2 linked regions of the Hymenobacter swuensis DY53 genome follow. The main gene of each other region encodes a partner of the protein of the gene in region 2 in a complex. Links are inferred from orthologs where the notes say so. Each region holds a gene or a part of one and is shown on either strand. Other genes may lie near its edges.

What was found. The genes of interacting proteins can lie anywhere in the genome.
Region 1: the proteins of HSW_RS13990 (region 2) and uvrB are in contact, whole or in part, in a crystal structure (PDB 7EGT), measured with the Thermus thermophilus proteins. The link is inferred for Hymenobacter swuensis DY53 from one-to-one orthologs. Residues at the interface, in WP_096412145.1 of Thermus thermophilus: His654, Arg656, Phe657, Gln666, Asp668, Glu669, Lys680, Arg681, Leu682, Ser683, Lys685, Tyr686, Ala687; in WP_096411307.1 of Thermus thermophilus: Glu23, Leu25, Arg26, Asp27, Gly28, Glu29, Arg30, Phe31, Arg55, Glu326, Asp327, Phe328, Glu379, Ser382, Gln383, His398, Gly400, Arg401.

Annotation. Positions count from the first base shown.
Region 1 is NZ_CP007145.1:4,096,810-4,104,676, forward strand. The notes cover bases 1,826-4,789. They hold uvrB (excinuclease ABC subunit UvrB), read right to left. Parts: upstream 4,344-4,789; coding sequence 2,307-4,343; downstream 1,826-2,306. Other genes in these bases: HSW_RS19050 (HAD family hydrolase), read left to right, coding at 1,826-2,153; HSW_RS23115 (RCC1 domain-containing protein), read left to right, coding at 4,532-4,789. In the rest of the region: HSW_RS19030 (GNAT family N-acetyltransferase), read right to left, coding at 1-163; HSW_RS19035 (hypothetical protein), read right to left, coding at 209-451; HSW_RS19045 (chloramphenicol acetyltransferase), read right to left, coding at 763-1,407; more of HSW_RS19050, read left to right, coding at 1,428-1,825; more of HSW_RS23115, read left to right, coding at 4,790-7,867. UniProt on the Escherichia coli protein: The UvrABC repair system catalyzes the recognition and processing of DNA lesions. A damage recognition complex composed of 2 UvrA and 2 UvrB subunits scans DNA for abnormalities.
Region 2 is NZ_CP007145.1:2,917,945-2,923,977, reverse strand. What follows is about bases 147-3,107. They hold HSW_RS13990 (ATP-dependent helicase), read right to left. Parts: upstream 2,778-3,107; coding sequence 516-2,777; downstream 147-515. Other genes in these bases: HSW_RS13985 (hypothetical protein), read left to right, coding at 2,905-3,107; HSW_RS13995 (DUF4290 domain-containing protein), read right to left, coding at 147-308. Also shown: more of HSW_RS13995, read right to left, coding at 1-146; more of HSW_RS13985, read left to right, coding at 3,108-3,228; HSW_RS22905 (glycosyltransferase family 4 protein), read left to right, coding at 3,256-4,407; HSW_RS13975 (DUF3109 family protein), read left to right, coding at 4,528-5,103; HSW_RS22900 (M4 family metallopeptidase), read right to left, coding at 5,302-6,033. UniProt on the Escherichia coli protein: A helicase with DNA-dependent ATPase activity. Unwinds DNA duplexes with 3'-5' polarity. Translocates on single-stranded DNA with 3'-5' polarity. Initiates unwinding more efficiently from a nicked substrate than double-stranded DNA.

The DNA.
Region 1 (7,867 bases), 1.2 Mb from region 2 along the record:
GCTGCTTGTCGGGGCCGAAAGTAGCCTCTTCGTAAGCCGCCATATCTTCGGGCCGGTTCTGAGCAGCATACGTGTCGTGAAACATGCGGCGGCCCATTTCGGCGAGTTGGGTAGCGGTGGCAGGGTTGCGTTTGGCAACAAAGATGCGAAGCGGAGTAGTCATGGCAGAAGAAGCCCGGGTGGGCAATAGGCCACAAAGGTAAGGGGCTTAGTCTACCGTGTCATTACCGCGCCGCTCACGCCAGCCGTAGCGCAGCATCATCAGGGCCGCTACCAGCATTATCATGTATAATACTAGTTGCTGCGTGGCCAGCGCGTCAGTTCCCAGACGCTGGTACGCATCATACACGACATAAAGGCGTAGGCCCACGCCCACCAGCAGCATAAAACCGGCAGTCAGAAACAGTAACCCTACCAGGCGGCGGGTAGCGGGAGGCAAAGGCCAAGCCATAGAACAAGCATTGAAACTGAAAACAGATACTCAACCAGCTACTGCCATACACTGGCATGGTTTCTTGCACTTGTGCAGCCTATCAACACCGATGGCCGGGCAAATAAGCATACTATCCGATACGTAACGGGTTGTAAATTGATTTCTGCCGCGTACTTTTGCCTTACCAATCTTCATCAAGCGAGAGTAGCTCAGTTGGTAGAGCATCAGCTTCCCAAGCTGAGGGTCGCGAGTTCGAACCTCGTTTCTCGCTCACTTTTAATCAGCCACTTAGATAGCAATCTAGGTGGCTGATTTCATTTTGGGGTATACTACGGGGCATACTGCCCGCCGTTCAACTCCCGCTGAAAAGCTTGCAGAAACAACCCTACGTGGTAGCCATCGGCTAAGCCATGATGCACGTTGACGGCTACGGGCATCAACTGGCGGCTGCCATCGGGCCGGAGCCGACCTACGGAAATCTTCGGTATACTGTCGGGGTGGGAGAACGAACGGGCGTGGGTGAGGCTGGTGAAGTTCACCCAGGGCAGGGCTGAAAAGTGGATGACATCGGGGCGGGCTGTTTCAGGGCTGAGACGCAGGCCGCTGCTCTGGCGCACGGCGTCGGCTTCGGCCGACAGGCTTTCCCCAAACGTCCGCAAATCGGGGTGGTATGGCACGAAGCTGAAGCCGAAGGTGTGGTCGGGGCGGCCTAAAGTGGGGGAAACATTGATCTGTTCGTAGCAATACACCTGGCCGTCTTCTACCCGGTAGCGCAGGTTTTCCACTTGGTTTACGGCCGTAAGCGCTGCGTGCAGGTATACCTGAAAAAACGATAGGCCTAAGGCCTTGGCGCGGGCCAGAGCCGGAGCAGCATCCACCTCGGCCACTACGCCAAAAAACGGCTCCTCGAAGGCAGAAAAGAAGGAAAAATGCTCCCGCCGATTCCAGGAAGCTTGGTCAATGAGCTGTTTCATGGGCCGCAAGTTCGGTAACTTTGCCCGTCTCTTTCGCCTTCGCCATGCCCGCGCCCCGACTCATTGCTTTCGACGCCGACGATACTCTCTGGCCCAATCAGCCACACTTTGATGAGGCAGAGGCCCGCCTTTACGACCTCTTGACGCATTACGGTACCCCGGCGGCGCTAAGTAGCCGGTTCTTCGAGGTGCAGCGCCAGAACATGGACTTGTTTGGGTACGGCGCGAAGTCATTTATGCTGTCCATGATTGAAACCGTTATTCAACTGACGGACGGACAGGTAACCGGCACCGAGATTCAGCACGTCCTCGACTACGGCAAGCGGCTGCTGGATTTTCCTATCGAGCTGCTGCCGCACGTACCGGAAGTGCTGGCCCATGTGAAGCAGGGCGGCCTGCCGCTGATGTTGCTCACTAAAGGCGACCTGTTCGACCAGGAAAGCAAGCTGGCCCGCTCCGGTCTGGGCGACTTATTCGACCATGTAGAAATTGTGAGCGAGAAAAACGAAGCTACCTATCAGCGCCTGCTCAGCCGCTACGGCGTGCAACCGGAGGAATTCGTCATGATTGGCAATTCCCTGAAGTCCGATGTGCTGCCGGTGGCGCGCCTGGGTGGCCGGGCGGCTTACGTGCCTTACCATACCACCTGGGTAATGGAACGCGTAGCCGAAGACGACTTGGCAGGACTGACCTTCTACAAAGCCGCTTCCCTAGCCGAAATTCCGGCTTGGCTGGAGCAGTTATAGCAAGCCGGCTAACCTGCTTATCCCAGGCAACTGAGCTATTAGCAAAGCACCTTCTTAACCCCAGAGCCGGCTACAATCCAACGCAATACTAAAGGGGCACAAACAGCTTAAAACCGCTGCCTCTGCCCCCTTTGCTACGGGTTTTCCGGGTCATTAATCCCGCTTGGTTTTGAGCACCTGTTTCAACGCAGCCAGCTCGTCGCGGAGTTTGGCGGCGGTGAGGAAATCAAGGTCCTTGGCAGCGGCTTCCATTTGCTTTTCGGTTTGCTTGATGAGCTTTTCCAGATCCACCTTATTCATCATCGATACCACCGGCTCGGCCGCAATGGCTAGAGCCGAGTCGGTATCGGGACCGGTGTACACTGTGCTGTCCTGGATGCGGTAATCCGATAAGGAGGTCTGGCCCATGATTTCGGCGTGACTCTTACGCACCGTGCGCGGCGTGATGCCGTGCTCCTGGTTGTAAGCCAGCTGGGTGGCGCGGCGGCGGTTGGTCTCGTCGATGGCGCGCTGCATGGAGCCGGTCATCCGGTCGGCGTACATAATCACCTTGCCCCGGTCGTTTCGGGCGGCGCGGCCCATCGTCTGAATCAGGCTGCGCTGGTCGCGCAGGAAGCCTTCCTTATCGGCATCGAGAATGGCTACAAGGCTCACTTCCGGTAAGTCAAGGCCTTCCCGGAGTAGGTTTACGCCGATGAGCACGTCGATTTCGCCGAGGCGTAGCTGGCGCAGAATTTCCACCCGGTCCAGGGTTTTCACATCGGAGTGCACGTAGCTGGATTTGATACCCAGGCGCTCCATGTACTTCTGCAGCTCCTCGGCCATGCGCTTGGTGAGCGTGGTCACCAGCACCCGGTCGCCCATTTTCACGCGGTTGTCCACCTCGTCCAGCAGGTCGTCAATCTGGTTAGTGCTGGGGCGCAGGTCGATTTCCGGATCGAGCAGCCCGGTGGGCCGGATGATCTGCTCCACGATGATACCGTTGGCCTGAGTAAGCTCGTAATCAGCCGGCGTGGCACTCACAAACACCGCCTGCCGGTACATGCTCTCGAACTCGTTGAACGTAAGCGGACGGTTATCGAAGGCGGAAGGCAAACGGAAGCCGTACTCGATGAGGGCCGTTTTGCGGCTCCGGTCGCCGCCCCACATGGCCCGGATCTGGGGCATGGTGGCGTGGCTTTCGTCCACTACCAGCAGGTAGTCGTTGGGGAAATAATCGAGCAGGCAGAAGGGCCGGCTGCCCGGTTCCCGGCCGTCGAAATAGCGCGAGTAGTTCTCAATGCCCGAACAGTAGCCCAGTTCCCGAATCATCTCCAGGTCGAACTCGGTGCGCTCCATGATGCGCTTGGCCTCCGAATCACGGCCCTCCTTCTCGAAGTAGGCGTGCTGCTGCACCAGATCAAACTGGATTTCCTTGATGGCCTGGTTAAGCGTGTCCTTGCCGGTCACGAACAAGTTGGCCGGGTACAGCGTCACCGATTTCTCATCGGCCAGCTTCTTGCCGCTCTGCGGGTCGATGCGGTGAATGGCCTCGATTTCGTCGCCGAAAAAGAACAGCCGGTAGGCGTAGTCGGCGTAGGCCGGGAAGATGTCCACCGTGTCGCCCTTCACTCGGAAGCTGCCCCGCGTGAACTCCACCTCAGTGCGCGAATACAGAATCTGCACGAACTGATAGAGCAGATTATTGCGCGAGTACCGCAGCCCGGGAGCCATGTAAATCACGTTTTTGCTGAACTCCTCGGGGTTGCCGATGCCGTAGATGCACGACACCGACGCAATAACAATGACGTCGCGGCGGCCCGAGAGCAGCGTGGAGGTGCAGTGCAGCCGCAGCTTCTCGATTTCCTGGTTGATGGCCAGATCCTTCTCGATGAATACGTCGGAACTGGCAATGTAGGCCTCGGGCTGGTAATAGTCGTAGTAGCTGATGTAGTACTCGACGGCATTATTGGGGAAGAACTGCTTGAACTCGCCGTAGAGCTGGGCGGCCAGGGTTTTATTGTGGCAGAGCACCAAGGCAGGCTTGCCGGTTTCGGCAATAACGTTGGCCATGGTGAAGGTTTTGCCGGTGCCAGTGGCCCCCAGCAGCACCTGGGCCGGCTCGCCGTTGTTCACACCCTCCACCAGTTGCCGAATGGCCTTCGGCTGGTCGCCGGTGGGTTGGAATTCCGAGGTCAGTTGATACTTCATGCAGCGGCAAGATAGGACTTGAAAAGGGTAGCCTATGATAACTGCAATCCGGGGCAGATGGTTCGGGGCGTTGCGGATAGAGCCTGCCTGATGAAGCAGTTCTTTCGTAGTCTTTTCTGCTGCCTATCCTGGGGCACCGCTTCCTCCAGTATCTTGCCGCGTCTTTTTATAACAGGATAGCAATTTGTATGATTCGACTTTTACGGGGCTTCTGGCTGGGATTATTGGTGTGGTTGAGCAGCGCGTGGTGTATGCCCGCTACGGCACAATCCCACACCCTATTTGTTCAGCCCGACGGCAGCCTCTGGGCTTGGGGCGACAACCAATTCGGACAGCTGGGTGATGGGACCACCCGCAACCGCCAGTTTCCGGTTCCCATACTCACCGGAGTTCAATGGCAGTCCATCAGCGTCGGCTACCGGCACTCGGCAGGTATCCGGCAGGATGGCACGCTGTGGATCTGGGGTAATAACGAGTATGGGCAGTTAGGCAACGGCACGGTAGTCGCCAAGTCAGCCCCCACCGAAATTATCCCGGGCTCCAGGTGGCAAAGTGTTGCCGCTTCCGCCACCGCCACCGTGGCCGTGCGCCAGGATGGTACCCTATGGGTGTGGGGAGACCAACAGCCCACGCCCAAACAATTTGGCACGCTGAGCACGTGGCAAACTGTAAGCGCCGGGGAAAGGCACTACTTGGCGCTCCAGCAGAACGGTACGCTCTGGACTTGGGGCAGCAACAGTAGCCGTCAGCTCGGCCACGAAACCTTGGCCAGCTCGGCGGTGCCGATACAGGTGAAGCCTGGCACTCTGTGGAAAAGCATAGATGCCGGAGGCAACCAATCGATAGGTATTCAGCAGAACGGCAGCCTCTGGCACTGGGGCAGCTTCGCACCGGGCGGTTACTCGGGCAATGCTACTCCCTACGAAATACAGCCTACTAAAAAATGGCTGCAGGCCAGCGCGGGAGAGTTCCACGTAGCCGCCGTGCAGGATAATGGGGCGTTATGGACCTGGGGCAACAATGAATTTGGGCAGCTTGGCAACGGCACCACGTTCATGCTCAGGTCCTACGACAATTATATATGGGAGAATAGCCACCAGGTGCATCCTGGCTCTATTTGGCAGTATGCCGTGGCCACAGGCCGGCATACTTTGGCTGTGCGCCAGGATGGCTCACTCTGGAGCTGGGGAACCAATACTGCCGGGCAGGTAGGTAGTGCAACGCTGTTTCCCGTTGCCCTCAGCACTGCTGGCCAAGTGCTTAATGCTACCTGGCGCAGCGTTAGCACCAGCAGCACCCACACAGTAGCCGTGCGACAGGACGGAACACTGTGGACCTGGGGCAACAACCAGCGCGGACAGCTTGGGGATGGCATCACCACTTCCCGGAGTGTACCTGTACAACTTGGTAACCTCACCAGTTGGCTCAGCGCCAGCGCGGGCCCCGGTTATACCGTGGCCATTCGCCAGGATGGCACGTTGTGGAGTTGGGGCAGTAATGAATTTGGCCAGCTCGGGAATGGCACCACTAAGGACCACCACCGGCCCCGGCAGATTGATTCTCTGACCCAGTGGCGCAGGTGGTGGAGCGTAAGCGCCGGCCCCGGCCACGTGGTGGCTCTTGAGGAAAAAGGCAGATTGTGGAGCTGGGGCAATAACGACCAGGGCCAATTGGGTACCGGCGACAAAATCCGTCGACTATTGCCTGTTTACCTGAGCAATGGCATTCTGCAGGCTTCTCCCGGACAAGGCTACACGGTGGCACTGGCGGAAGACGGTACCTTGCTCGGGTGTGGCCTAAACTCTTCCGGCCAGCTCGGCAATAATTCCACCACCTCGTTGCTAACGTTCAACCGCATCTACCTCCCCCAAGGCACGCCAGGTATCTGGAAAGAAGTGAAAGCGGGCAACCAGCACACCGTCGGCATCAGCAAAGATGGTAGCCTCTGGACCTGGGGTAACAACGCAACCGGGCAGCTAGGTACGGGGACCACCGCCAATTCCCTTATTCCCGCCCGTATTGGCACGGCTACCACCTGGCAAACCCTGGCGGCCGGCCCTACTCACTCGGCGGCGCTGCAGCAGGATGGCAGCCTCTGGGCCTGGGGTGATAACACCAACGGCCAGCTCGGCATGGGCAACACAGACCCGCTGTTGCAGCCCACGCGGGTACCTGGGGCTGGCCGATGGCAAACCCTGACCACTAACGCTTCCTCGGTCGGTATCCAGCAGAATGGTAGCCTCTGGACCTGGGGGAGCAACACACATGGGCAGTTGGGCAACGGCAGTACGACCAACCAGCTTGCTCCCCGCGCCATTGTCCAGCCTACCTGGCAACAGGTCAGCGCCGGCTACTCTTTCTCGGCCGGCCTACAGTCCGATGGCAGCCTCTGGACCTGGGGGAGCAACGACAATGGACAACTTGGCAACAGCACAACCATTGGCCACTCCTCTCCCACCCAGGTAGCGCCGGGCAGCAAATGGAAAACTATGGGCTGCGGCTGGGACCACATAGCTGCCATCCGCCAGGATGGTACCCTGTGGGGTTGGGGGCTGGCCTATATCGACTTCAACCATCAGCCCCGCGTGGTTCCCGCACTCGTCAGTGCCGACACCACTTGGCGAAGCGTAAGCACCGGCTATAGATATACGATGGCCATCCGGCGCGACGGCTCCCTGTGGGGTTGGGGCTACAATTCCTTTAGTGGCAATGTTCTACCAGGAGCCGCCTGGGCGCTGTTCTCCCCGGTTCCCGTAATGCCGGGCAGCAAGTGGAAAAGTGTGAGTGCCGGCCATGAGCATACGGCCGCCATTCGGGAAGATGGTACACTCTGGACCTGGGGCGAAAACCAGCATGGCCTGCTGGGCAATGGTGTTCTTGACCTATCCCAGTATGGACCCGTGCAGGTAGCGCCGGGCTCAAAGTGGAAAAGTGTGAGTGCTGGCACAGTGCATACAACGGCCATTCGGGAAGATGGCACGCTCTGGGCCTGGGGCAGCGTCTATTTCGACCTGCTGGGCACTGGTGCTCAGAAATACTCTATCGTACCCGTACAAATTGCGCCGGGCACTACCTGGCAAAGCGTGGTGACCGGCCGCGGGTACACCCTAGCAGTACGCCAGGATGGTACAAGCTGGGCCTGGGGGCTCAATGGGATTCACCAATTGGGGGATGGCACCGCTACTGACCGGCCGGCACCAGTGCAACTTTCCTCCCCAACCAACTGGGTCAGCTACGCGGCCGGCGGCAGCCATGCCCTGGTCATCCGTGCAGACGGTACGCTCTGGGCCTGGGGCAACAACCAGGTTGGCCAGCTTGGCCAGAGCCCGCTAGGCACAGTCCCCCTAATGCTCACACTGGGCAACCAAGTGCTAACCGCCACCCCGTCGGCAGTTGCTGCCGCCCCGGCCCTCGAAGCCCCACTCACCGCGTGGCCGGTACCGTTTGGCAGCACCGGTGTGCAGGTACAACTTCGTCCTTTGCAGCGTGGCCCGGCTATCATCAGCCTGCTGAATGCTACCGGC
Region 2 (6,033 bases):
GGGCCTTTGCTGGGGTATACCACGCGTTGCGGCGCGGTCCGACTGGCGGGCGAAATCAGGGCGAAGGGAGCGTCCACGTCCAGCTCGCCGTCGGCCATTTCGTAGACGTGATTCCAGACTTTCTGCTGTGAGTCGGGCTGGTCGCGCAGGCTGGGCTGGAGGCGGAAAATAAGCTGCACAATCTGCTGGGCGCGGCGGGTCCGCTCGTCGCGGTCCTCAATGGCGGCCAGCTGTTGCACTAACTGAAACGTGCTTTGGCCGTATTCGCGCTGCAGCAGCTCGTGTTTATGGAGGGAAGGTAAGGTCATTGAAATGGTATTCGAAGGGTCAAATATACGCCAAACCTTGCCCCGTTGGCATTCTGTTTTGCACAGAAGCCCGCCGGACAAGGTTGGCAGCAGTAGCAGCCAACGGCTACGCTCTTCTAAAGTAACGGAAATGAGGAGAAGCTGGGCAGATTCAGGGTCGGTTTGGGGTCGTCATATGCGCAAGCACCTCCGGAACAGCCTATTACCCTAGTGTAGCCGCAGCTTGGCGAAGCTTAGCAGCAAGGTTTTCTCGCCCACTTCCTCAAACTGGATAATGGCCTTGATAGAGCCAGCCTGATCTTCGAGCTTGCTCACGGTGCCGAACCCGAACTTGGGATGCTCCACGCGCTGGCCCACCTGCAGCTTGCTGGTATCGGAGGGCTTGAAGTCGGCGGGGGCTACGTACTTGGTGGCCACGGTTTTGCGCGGCGGCGGCGGAATCAGGTTCGAGCGGCGTTCAAACACATGTCCAAACGGCGACTCGCCCGGTCCGGCGCGGTCGGGTCCGGGGCCGGCCGAGTACTTGAAGTCCACAAACTTCGGGTCGATTTCGTCGAGGAAGCGGCTTTTCTCGCAGCTGCGCAGATTGCCCCACTGGTAGCGGGAAGTGGCATAGCTCAGGGTCAGCTTCTTCTCGGCCCGGGTGATGGCCACGTAAAACAGCCGGCGCTCCTCCTCCAAGTCGGCCCGGGAGGTAATCATCATCTGGCTCGGGAACAGGTTTTCCTCCATGCCCACGATGTACACGTTGCGGAACTCTAGGCCCTTGGCCGAGTGAATCGTCATCATGGTCACCTGCTCGCCCTCGGCCTGGGCGTCCTTGGTGTCGGCATCCGTGACCAGAGCAATGTCCTGCAGGAAGGCGCCGAGGCTTTTTTCCTCCCGCTCGGGGTCTTCCACGAAGGCCTTCACGCCGTTCAGAAGTTCCTGAATGTTCTCGTAGCGGCTCAGGCCCTCAATGCTCTTGTCGGCGTAGAGTTCCTCAATCATGCCCGAGTTCTTGGCAATGAACTTGGCTGCCTCAAACGCATCATCCTTGGCCGCCACGGCGGTGTAGGCCTTGATTTTCTCGGCGAAGTCGACGATGGGATTGGCCGTGCGGGTGGGCAGAAACTTATCGGCGTTGCTGACCACTTCCCAGATGGTATGGTTGGTTTCCTCGGCCGAAGAAATTAGCTTGGCCAGGGTAGTGTCGCCAATGCCGCGCTTGGGGTAGTTAATCACGCGGCGCAGGGCCTGCTCATCATTCGGGTTAACGGTGAGGCGCAGGTAGGCCACCAGGTCCTTGATTTCCTTGCGCTGGTAGAAGCTCAGGCCGCCCACAATCTTGTACTTGATGTTGAGCTTGCGCAACGATTCCTCCATGGCCCGGCTCTGGGCGTTGGTGCGGTACAGGATGGCAAAGTCGTCGTACGACAAGTGCTGGTTCATCTTGTCCTCGTAGATGCTCTGGGCCACCAGCTTGCCTTCCTCGTTGTCGGAGGCGGCCTTTAGTACCTCAATCAGCGGGCCTTCCTCGTTGTCGGAAAACACGTCTTTGCGCAGCTGGGCCTGGTTGTTCTTGATAACCGAGTTGGCCGCCCACACGATGTTCTTGGTGGAGCGGTAGTTCTGCTCCAGCTTGAACACCTGCAGCTCGGGGTAGTCCTTCTCGAAGTTGAGAATGTTCTGAATATCGGCGCCCCGGAAGGCGTAGATGCTTTGCGCGTCGTCGCCCACCACGCAGATGTTGCGCTCCTTGGCGGCCAGCTTGCGGGCAATAAGGTACTGGGAGTAGTTGGTGTCCTGGTACTCGTCCACCATCACGTACCGGAACATATTCTGGTACTTGTTCAACACGTCGGGGTGGTCTTTGAACAGCACATTGGTCTGGTAGAGCAAATCGTCGAAGTCCATGGCCCCGGCCTTGAAGCAGCGGTTGGCGTACTGCTGGTAAATCACGCCCAGCTTGGGCCGCAGCGAGGCCTCATCGTCCTGCCGGATTACGGGGTCGTTGAGGTACTGCTGCACCGAAATCAGCTTGTTCTTGGCCGAGGAAATCCGGCCCAGCACCATGTTGGGCTTGTAGAGCTTATCGTCGATTTCCAGCTCCTTCAGAATCTGCCCGATAAGGGTTTTGGAGTCCTGGGTATCGTAGATGGTGAAGGAGCGGGGGTAGCCGATTTTGTCGGCTTCAGAGCGCAGAATCCGGGCGAAAATGCTGTGAAAAGTACCCATCCACAGGTTTTTAGCCTCGGGGCCGACCACCTTCTCAATGCGGGCGCGCATCTCCTTGGCGGCCTTATTGGTGAAGGTGAGGGCCAGGATGTTGAACGGGTTCACCTGCTTCTCCAGCAGGTGGGCAATGCGGTAGGTGAGCACCCGGGTTTTGCCCGAGCCCGCGCCGGCTATAATCATGCAGGGGCCTTCGGTGTGCAGCACCGCCGCGGCCTGCGAGGGGTTCAGTAACGAGTGATAATCGAGTCCCATGCGTAATCAGTCAGAATCGGAAAACTAAGCCGGTTGGCTTATTAGCAAAGGTAAGGCTTTGGGGTGGGGGAAGGAAATGTGAGCAGGGAGAGTTAAGTTGACTCCGTTACTTATCCATACTCCCAGCATGACCTCGGCCGACAAACTATCCTGGAACAACCCCATCACGCACGGATTCGTTGCTACCGCCGCGTATTACGCGCTGGGGCTGGGCACGAGCTACGTGCTGGCCCAGCGCATGCCCCTTGCGGATATGTGCAACCCCGGCGTTCCGCTGCTGGTGGGCGCGGGGGTAGTGGTTCTGGGGCTGCTGATGACCTTTCTTACCCTGGGCATCCTGCTTTTTAGCAACCGATACCAGCAGCAGGCTACGGGCAGCCTGTTCGCCCACTTGATCTGCATCAGCGTTTTTATTGGGTTTGTCGCCTTGGAAGCAATGCAGAAAGGGTAGGATAGGGTCGGGTCGTATCTTCGCGCCATGAACCCTGCCAATCCGCCCGCCGCCGTGTTTCCGCTGTCTATTCTGTGCCTTTCGGATAGCTGGGGCGGGCTGGAGCTAAATACGGCCCGGTTTGCCGGCTGGATGCAGCAGCGGGGCTGGCCGATGCAGGTCGTCGCCCGCGCCGGCTCCCCGCTGGCCGCCCGCGCCGCCGAACTGGGCCTGTCCGTAGTGCCGTTCGGGAACCGCTGGAAAGCCCTGGACGTACCCGCCGCCCGCCGGCTGGCCGGGGTGTGGGCGCAGTTCGGCACCCGGGCCGTCATCATCACCCGCAACGCCGACCTGGGCGTGGCCGTGCTGGCTAAACGGCTGTTCAGCCCCGGTATGCCGCTGGTGTACCAGCAGCACATGCAGCTGGGGCTGGCCAAGCGCGGGCTGGTGCACACGCTGCGCTACAACGCTCTGGCCGCCTGGCTTTCGCCCTTGCCCGGTCTGGCCCGGCAGGTGCTGGAGAAAACCCGGCTGGCTCCCGAAAAACTGCACGTGGTGCCGCTGGGCGTGGAGCTGGACAAGTTCACGGATGCCCAGCTGACCACCGCCGCGGCCCGCCGCCGGCTGCAGCTGGCGCTGCCCGCCGGGGCTGTGCTGCTGGGCCTCATCGGGCGGTTTGATGATGGCAAGGGTCAGGATTTTGTGGTGGAGGCGCTGGCCCGGCTGCGGCCCCGGTTCCCGCAGCTGCACCTGCTGCTGGTGGGCGAACCCACCCGCAACGAAGGCACTGCCTACTACGACGCGCTGCTCCAGCGTATTGAGGTGCTGGGCCTTGCAGAAGCGGTGCACCTGCGCGGCTTCACGCCCCAGCCCGAAGTGGCCTACCGCGCCCTGGACATCTCAGTGACGGCTTCCGTCAACGAAACTTACGGCATGGTGACCATCGAGGCCTTGGCGGCGGGCCGGCCGGTGTTGGGCGTGGCAGCGGGCGGCACCCGGGAGCTGCTGGCCGACAACCGCACCGGCCTGTTGTTTGAGCTGCGCAACCTCGATTCATTTGCGGCTTGCATTGAGCGGCTGCTGATGGAGCCCGGCTTGGCCGAGCGGCTGGGAGCAGCCGGGCAGGCTGAGGCGTTAGCCACGTACGCCCACACCCGGCAGTGCGAACTGACGGAACAAGTGCTGCGGGCCGTGGGGTAATTCGGTATCTTTGCAGCCAGATTTCACGCAGGGTTTCGCAGTGAAAAGCGCAGTGGTTCGCAGTGAACGGCCGCCGCGAACCACTGCGTTGTCCTCTGCGAACCACTGCGCGACAACTCCATGATTCAGATTCAGCACACCATCATTTCCGACGACATTCGGGACAATTTCTTCGTTTGTAACCTCGAAGCCTGCAAAGGCGCCTGCTGCGTGGAAGGCGACCTGGGCGCCCCGCTGGAAAACGAGGAACTGCAGATTCTGCAGAACGAGTACGAGGCCATCAAGCCCTTCCTCACTGAAGCTGGCCGTGAGGCCATCGAGCAGCAGGGCCTCTACATCAAGGACTGGGAAGGCGACTACAGCACCACCACTATCAACGACCGGGAGTGCGCCTACGCCCTCTACGACGAGCGGGGTATCCTGAAGTGCGGCATCGAGCAGGCCTACCTGGCCGGGGCCACCTCGTTCAAGAAGCCCATCAGCTGCCACCTGTACCCCATCCGCGTCACCAAGTATGACGGCTTTGAGGCCCTGAACTACGACCGGTGGACCATCTGCTCGCCCGCCTGCTCCTTCGGGGCCAGCCTGGGCGTGCGCATCTATCAGTTCCTGAAAGAACCTCTCATCCGCAAATATGGCGAGGAGTGGTACGGCGAGCTGGTCACGGAAATCGAGCAGGGCAGAGAAGCCGAGTAAACAGATTCATGCTGTTCTGCAATATGAAATAGTAAGATATTTTGTTTCTGGTTCATTACCCACTAGGAGGTATTGTCAAGCGAGAGTGCAGCTTTAACAGAGAATATAAAAAGGCCCTGACCAACTATTGGTCAGGGCCTTTTTATGAATTACTCCAGTAAAAAACTTTGTATTTCGTGCCAGCGAACTGTCCGCACCTTAGCGCCGAATATGCAAGCGGCTGGTAGTTGTGCCCGATGCAGTTGTTACTGATAAGACGTAAGAGCCAACAGGCAACTTCGCCACGTCCAGGGTTACGATACGGGCACCTGCTGGTACCGTTTGTACATGCACAGACCGGCCAAGCATGTCACTAAGGCGTACGGTGGTAGTAGTTTCAGCCAACGTGCGCAACTCTACTGTAGCAGTAGCATCTGCGGGGTTGGGGTACACAGTAATATCCCGGTTACCAGACAAAACGCCAGCTGATGGGCGGTATTCTTCCGGACAAACCTTGCATTGTACCCGGCAAACTTGACTGGATATGTCAAAATAACGCCAGGTATTAGCTCCCGGATTGTTTGGATACTGGATATACACACTCAGGGTAGTGAAATCCTCGTAGCCTGGTATCTGATTCAGTGTTACGTAGTCAGCACGGCCAAGACCAGAAAAATCGAAGGCGCTGTTGCTATTATACCAGTCTTTGGTAGCGCCGGACGAAGCCTGTACGCTATACGTAGCATTCACGACCTGTCCGTTTTCTACGCAGAACTGAGGCGTTCCAGTAATTTCCGTAGCACACGATTGAGGTGCAGGTGCGCCTACTCCTACGGCGGCCCAAGCGTTGGTTGTTGAAGTTACTTCATCAGAGCAAGCGCCGAACAAGTCAATTGCAGATTGGATGGAGCCGTTACGAGCATCCGAATAAGTGGAGTTTGGCCCCAGATA